DNA from 2 places in the Pseudoalteromonas sp. PAST1 genome. Region 2 is predicted to be linked to the other one. Evidence: predicted binding sites of a transcription regulator. Region 2 holds the regulator's gene; the other holds the start of a gene.

Region 1 (3,419 bases), on a different contig from region 2:
CAAATCCTTAGGCTTTCTAATTGCTATTTTAATCGTTTGCCTTTCGCCAGGTGCTAAGCGAATTTGCTTTGGTGATAAGCGTGCCATAGGAGAAAGGCTCGTGGTTACTGGCTCACTCAATGTTTGATAGCCCCCACCAGGTAGCGCTAATTTTTCGCTCCATACCACGCGGTAAGTACGGTACTCTTCTGAGCTATTAATGACGGTGACTTTTGCGCTTCGTTGGCGCTCATCAAATGAAACCCGCGTTGGTGAAATAAGTAAGTTTGCCGTTGCATATTGACTGAAAAAAACAAAAAGAAGTCCACATAAAAGACGTTTTGCGAACATATCTATCCTTAGTAATCGACTGATATTTCTAAATAAGTTGTAGAAGAATACTGACCATCAGCGTATGGTTTAGCGCTACGGTCTGTCGTTAAAATACCGCCAATAAATACTTTTGCTTCACCAAATTCATTGGTAATCACATATTTAGGAAAACCATTAAGGCGTACAGAAAATCCAGCACTCGAGTTGCCATCGATATCATGTGTTAAGTCAACTGGGGCAACTAGATTCATAGTTAGCTGAGTTCTAGCTGGAAAGTCAGTAAGTAATAATTCTGCAGGGCGGCCATTTTTAAGAACATAAACCGAGCCCTGCGTATTGATACTGCCATCATCTTTGACGATTACAGAGCTGGTATTTGTATTAGCTAGAATAACTAGAGTACCAAAATCAAGCGCTTGTTGCTCTGTGCTCGCAGCCTGTAAGGGTGTTGAGAACACACAAAATAAAACAGTAGCTAAAAGCAAAAAGCGCATGACTAATTACCTAGTATTATTAGTAAGCAACTTCTAATTGGAAAGTGCCGGTATACTCAACATCACGATAAGGCTCAGATGACGCCGAATTTGAGGTAGATAAATTGGCACCAATGTTAAACTCAACACTGCCGTCTGCATCTGCTGTTAAATTTGGGCTGCCTGGAAGGTAATAAGCATTTGCATTTGGGCCTGAAGTAATAAAATACTTCCATTCATCAACAATAAAGTTTGGCTCATTTAAACCTTGTCCATCAGAAGCTAAAGTATTAGCAGTAGGATCAGTAATCGACAAACGCGCATTTGGCACCGCTTCCGATACCGTAAATGAAGCAGGAGACCCTTGCTCAATAATTGAAATAATCGCAGGAGATGCATCTGTTCTTGTTGAAACAGGGCTTGCATCAGGTTCTGGGTTAATTGTTAAAACAGCTTGCGCAGCACCTGAAGGATCGGCTACGGCACGAATAGTACCAAAATTTAGATCATTTCCTTTTGTTAAAACAACTGAGTTTTGAACCTTTACTGTTGCACTGAAAGATTCAGTAGTGGCATAAGAATAAAAAGCAGAAAATGCTAATGAGCATGCAATTAAAGAAAGAGGTAATTTCATATTAAGTCCTTATAAATAAATGGCTAAGCCATTTTGATGTATTTTAAGCTTTATCGACCTCTAGAACAAATACTTTAAGGTTAATCCCCTAATTTCCAAGAGGAAAGATACTTATAGCATCTCCCCAATAAAAGGGGCTGTCACACAAGTTTGCCCCATTCTTTTGGCTATCTCACAAAAAGCTGTCGCCTGAGTATAATTTGCAAATGGACCTGCTCGTAATCCATACAAGGTTACCCCTTTTTGCTCACGAGTTTTAAAGCGAAAATCTAGGTCATTTAAAACAGCAGGATAATCACGTTTAAGGTTCAAGACCTGATGTCTGACCTTTTTCGGCGTTAAATATAAACCTAATTGCACACCTGCTTCTGCTGCTTTGTTTGCAGCAATAATCGTTTCTAATGAGTCGATTGATGATGATTGCTGAGATTGTATTTGCTCACTTTGGTGATAGATCACATCATTTTGCGGCTCAAATGCCGATGGTTGTGCAGTTAAATCACTATTAGCCGAAAGTACCTCGATTAACAACGCAAGGTCTTTTTCCATTGCAGCAAGACGTTCAATGCTAGGCTGTTGATTTTGCCACTCGGCAGCAAATTGCTGTACCTGCTGTTCAGTATAAACAGGCTGGCTTTGTTCTTGGCTCATCATACATGCTGTTAAAGCAGTTAAGCAGATGGTTAACAATAAATATTTAGAGAAAATAGAAAAATGCATGGTGACGTCAATTCTAAAAAACAGACTTAAATCTTAGCAATAAAAATGCCACCTTTAGAGTGAATATTTGACGCTAAAAATAAATTCGATTATCTGTGTATTTACTAACCCAACAATCAATACCTTGTCGCTTAATAGCCGCGCAGTCAGCTTTCGCATTTTTTAAATACTTATAGCCTCCAAACTTTAAGCGGTAGAAAGTTCTATCATGCACATCTGCAACTTCAACATTCAAAATTGGTTTACCTTGAAAAATACTAGGCGCTTGTTTTGCCATTTTATGAAAGGTGACTTCTATTGCGGTCTCAGAGCTAACTGATGCTAACTGTAACGCAAAAGTATAATTAGGTTTTGTAGGTGCTAATATAGCAGCAGTGGCTAGGGTATTTTTTTGTGTAGCCGTTGATTGAAGCTCAGAACTAGTTTTTACATTAATTTGAAAAATAGGATCGATTAAGCGAAGAGCAAAACTTTGCATAGAATTAACGGTAGAGCTTAGCAGCAGCTCATTACTGCAACCAGAAACAGTTAATAACACCATTAGGTATATACTGCAGCGAAAAGGCTTGAAGTAATCTTTCATAATCAGGATTCTTAAACGTACCGTTAAAAAATTGCTTCTTACTTTGAAGAAGACTATCTGTTAGTACTTACCTGTACATCAAAAGCTAAAAGATAATTTAAGATATTGAAAATAAACACTAACATTATGTTTTTATTATAATTTCAGTTTAGTGCTTTAATTCGCTGCAAATCATGTTGTTAGTAAAAAGTAGCTTTATAACATAAACAATTTGCAGCAAAATTATTAATGCTTTTCATTACTCAGTTAACTAACTGAATTAGAGCAATTAATCACCATACTCATCTTAACAACCCTATAAGACAAAGGTATATCAGAAAAGTCCCTAATTTGTTAATAATCAACAATTGTCAGCTGCTTGTAAATAACAAAAAAGTGCCATATAGGCACTTTTTTAACATAATTTATTACTAAGTAAATAGAATTGGTTATTTAACCAACGACTTTATGAAGTCGCTCAATTCATCTTTGAATTCCTCACGTCGTAAAGCAAATTCAACGATGGCTTTTAAATAACCAATTTTGCTACCACAGTCATGGCTTTTACCTTTCATAGAGTATGCATCAACCGTTTCTTTTTCCATTAGCATGGCTATGGCATCTGTTAATTGAATTTCATCACCTGCCCCAGCTGGAGTTTTTGCAAGTAATGGCCAAATATTTTTGCTCAGTACATAGCGACCCACAACAGCAAGAT
Region 2 (3,419 bases):
CTTCGGGATTGTTCTCAAGCTCAACTAATTGCTCTGACAAAAGCTCTAAGATTTCTCCTGCCTCAACAAGGAAATCCTGTAAAATATCTTCATCGACTTCAAAGCTCATGCAGCTACTCTCCTCTTAGAAGCCCAGACTTGATAATAGATCATCGACTTCATCTTGTCCTGAGACAACATCATCACGAGAGTCTTTATCAATAATCGGCCCTTCAGGACCTGCTAGTGTATCACTTGTTGCAGGTGCTTTTTCTATGGCCTGTTTTTCTTGTTGTTGATGACCATCTTCTTGACTGCCAAACACAGTTAAGAGATTAATTAAACTGTCTTCTACTTCTCGCACTAACTCAATGACGCGACGGATTACTTGCCCCGTCAAATCTTGATAGTCCTGTGCCATCAGCACATTGGTCATCAAGCCCTGTAGCTCATCGGTTTTAGTATGCGAGTTATTCATAAAATTATCTAAGCTATGACATAGCTTTTTAAACTCACCGAGCTCTATTTCTCGGCTCATTAAACGATCCCACGTTGGTTTAATCGTCGCTATTTCATCTGCAAGTTGTTGCGCTATAGGTAAACTAGCTTCAACTGCATCCATGGTTTTGTTAGCGGCGCTTTCTGTCATTTCCATAACATAATTTAAGCGCTGCTTAGCGTCTGGGATCGCATCGGTAGTTAAATCTGAAAGACGAGTATCTAGATCAAAGTTTTTTAGCGCTTCATGTAATTGTCGCGTCAGTTTACCGATTTCAGCAAACAGCTCTGATTGTTCTTTTGATGCTGTTTCAAGTATCAGCTGATCAGCTTTTTCTTGTTCACCATTTTCAAGAAACTCAACAAGTTGACGAGCTTGCTCTAAACTTATTTGAGGCGCAGCTAGTGCTGACATAAGCCTCTCCCCTTAGATTAACCTAAACGTTCAAACACTTTTTCCAATTTGGTTTTAAGTGTCGCAGCAGTGAATGGTTTAACGATATAGCCATTAACACCCGCTTGAGCAGCAGCAACAATTTGTTCTTTTTTCGCTTCAGCTGTCACCATTAATACAGGAATATGCTTAAGGCTATCATCAGCACGAATTGCTCTTAACAAATCAATGCCTTGCATACCTGGCATGTTCCAATCTGTTACAACAAAATCAAATTCTTGATTTTGTAGCATTGGCAATGCTGTTGAACCATCGTCAGCTTCCTGCACATTGGTAAAACCTAAATCCCTTAATAGATTTTTAATGATACGTCTCATTGTAGAAAAATCATCAACAACAAGAATTTTCATGTTTTTATCCAAAACATCCTCCGGTGAGGTTTGAACCTATATTTACTTACTACTAATTAATCCAGTCATTGATTTTTGCTTTGAGCTTAATCATCGCCTGACCATGTATCTGACTCACACGCGATTCACTTACATCGAGTATGTGTCCTATTTCTTTTAAGTTCATTTCGTCGTTGTAGTACAAAGACAAAACAAGTGCATCTCTTTCTGGTAACGATTGGATAGCCGTTAATAGAGATTGGTTAAACCGCTCATTTTTAACGTTATTAAACGGTTTGTCTAGTCCTAAATCCTGACCTACAGGTGTAATGACGTCTTCATCAACGCCTAAGTCCTCTATACCTAATACTTTACTAGAATTTACATCATGTAGAATATGATGGTACTCATCGAGCGTTATATCAAGTTTTTCAGCGACTTCTGTATCTTTAGGTTCACGATTTAGCGTGCTTTCTAATTCGGAAATGGTTTCAGCCACAAGGCGAGCATTTCGGTGAACTGAGCGTGGTGCCCAGTCACCTCTACGAATTTCGTCTAACATCGCACCACGAATACGAATTCCAGCGAAAGTTTCGAAACTAGCCCCTTTGCTAGCATCAAAGTTTTTTGATGCTTCAATTAGGCCTATCATGCCTGATTGAATTAAATCATCGAGTTGGACACTGGCAGGTAAACGAGCAATTAGATGGCACGCCACTTTTTTAACTAAAGAGGCATGTTTTTCAACAATCGCATTTAAGTTTTGTGCTGATTGATATCCCATCGCTTTATTCACCGATGTTGTCATAGTTAGCCGTTTACTAGTTTTTCAATGAAAAATTCTAAATGGCCAGAAGGTTGATTAGGGATCGGCCACTTAACTGCTTTTGTTGCTAATGTTTTAAACGCCACCGCAGCTGGTGAGTTTGGAAATAATTCAACAATCACCTTTTGACGTCGCGTAGATTTACGCATGTTCTCGTCATAAGGAATGGTAGCTACCAACTCCATTGAAACGTCTAAAAAGCGATCCGTTACTTTTGAAAGTTTAGCAAATAATTCTTGCCCTTCACGCAAACTGCGCACCATATTGGCAACAATTTTAAATTTATATACGCCATGCTCACGGCTAAGCACTTTTATAAGCGCATAAGCATCGGTAATTGAGGTAGGTTCATCGCATACAACCACAACAACATCTTGGGCTGCACGAGAAAAGCTTAATACCATGTCAGAAATACCTGCAGCGGTATCGACAATTAAAATATCAAACTCGGTGTTTAACTCACTAAAAGCGCGGATAAGGCCTGCATGCTCAGATGGTGTTAATTCCACCATGCTTTGCGAACCAGACGTCGCTGGTACAATTTTTATACCTGCAGGACCTTCAACGAGAATTTCGTCAAGCTCACACTCGCCTGACAAAACATGAGATAAGTTACGTTCAACACGAAGGCCAAGCATCACGTCACAGTTTGCCAAACCTAAATCGGCATCTAGTACTAATACACGATTTCCTTGCTGCCCTAATGCGATTGCGGTGTTGAGTGAAACATTGGTTTTACCCACTCCACCTTTACCGCCAGTCACAGCGATAACTTTAACGCCACTATTATTATTTTGATTCATTTTGCGCAGGCCGCTTGCTTGATCTAATACTGTGTTAATCATACATCCCTACTGTGTTCGACGCTACTGCTTGACGTCGTGAATGTTGTGCTTTTGCTCGTTTTAAATACAATTGTTCAGCTTTTTTCACTAGTTTTTCAGCATTCGCTACGCGAATATCTTCAGGAACACGCTGACCGTTAGTAAGATACCCTATTGGCAGGCGATTTTGAATCGCTATACTAATAATCTCACCTAAACTTAAAGATTCATCCAATTTAGTGAAGATACAGCCACTTAGATGAACCTTTTTAAAGTGTCTTACGGTTTCTTGCAACACATTTATCTGTGCTGTCGCACTCAATACTAAATAACTACGAATATCAACACGCTGATTACGCATTAAGGTGTTTAATTGCTCAGTTAAACGTAAATCACGTTGGCTCATACCCGCTGTATCTATTAATACTAGACGCTTATTACGTAAATGGTATAGCACTTCAGCTAATTCATTCGCATCTTTTACCTGCTTAACACCACAGCCAATAATA

The links. Region 2 encodes FliA, which starts transcription of late flagellar genes. Its sites were predicted from a motif close to CTAAAGNTNNNNNNNNNNNNGCCGATA; they were not measured.
Region 1: the regulator FliA is predicted to act here: its motif matches at 1,471-1,497, upstream of L1272_RS01875 (DUF4402 domain-containing protein).

Annotation. Positions count from the first base shown of each region.
Region 1 is NZ_JAKGBH010000003.1:29,915-33,333, forward strand. It holds gene L1272_RS01865 (fimbria/pilus periplasmic chaperone) at 1-330, opposite strand, end outside; gene L1272_RS01870 (DUF4402 domain-containing protein) at 339-806, opposite strand; gene L1272_RS01875 (DUF4402 domain-containing protein) at 826-1,419, opposite strand; gene L1272_RS01880 (SPOR domain-containing protein) at 1,531-2,139, opposite strand; gene L1272_RS01885 (SPOR domain-containing protein) at 2,213-2,680, opposite strand; gene galU (UTP--glucose-1-phosphate uridylyltransferase GalU) at 3,151-3,419, opposite strand, start outside.
Region 2 is NZ_JAKGBH010000010.1:72,740-76,158, forward strand. It holds gene L1272_RS07000 (chemotaxis protein CheA) at 1-109, opposite strand, end outside; gene L1272_RS07005 (protein phosphatase CheZ) at 125-892, opposite strand; gene cheY (chemotaxis response regulator CheY) at 910-1,293, opposite strand; gene L1272_RS07015 (RNA polymerase sigma factor FliA) at 1,334-2,044, opposite strand; gene L1272_RS07020 (MinD/ParA family ATP-binding protein) at 2,071-2,931, opposite strand; gene flhF (flagellar biosynthesis protein FlhF) at 2,924-3,419, opposite strand, start outside.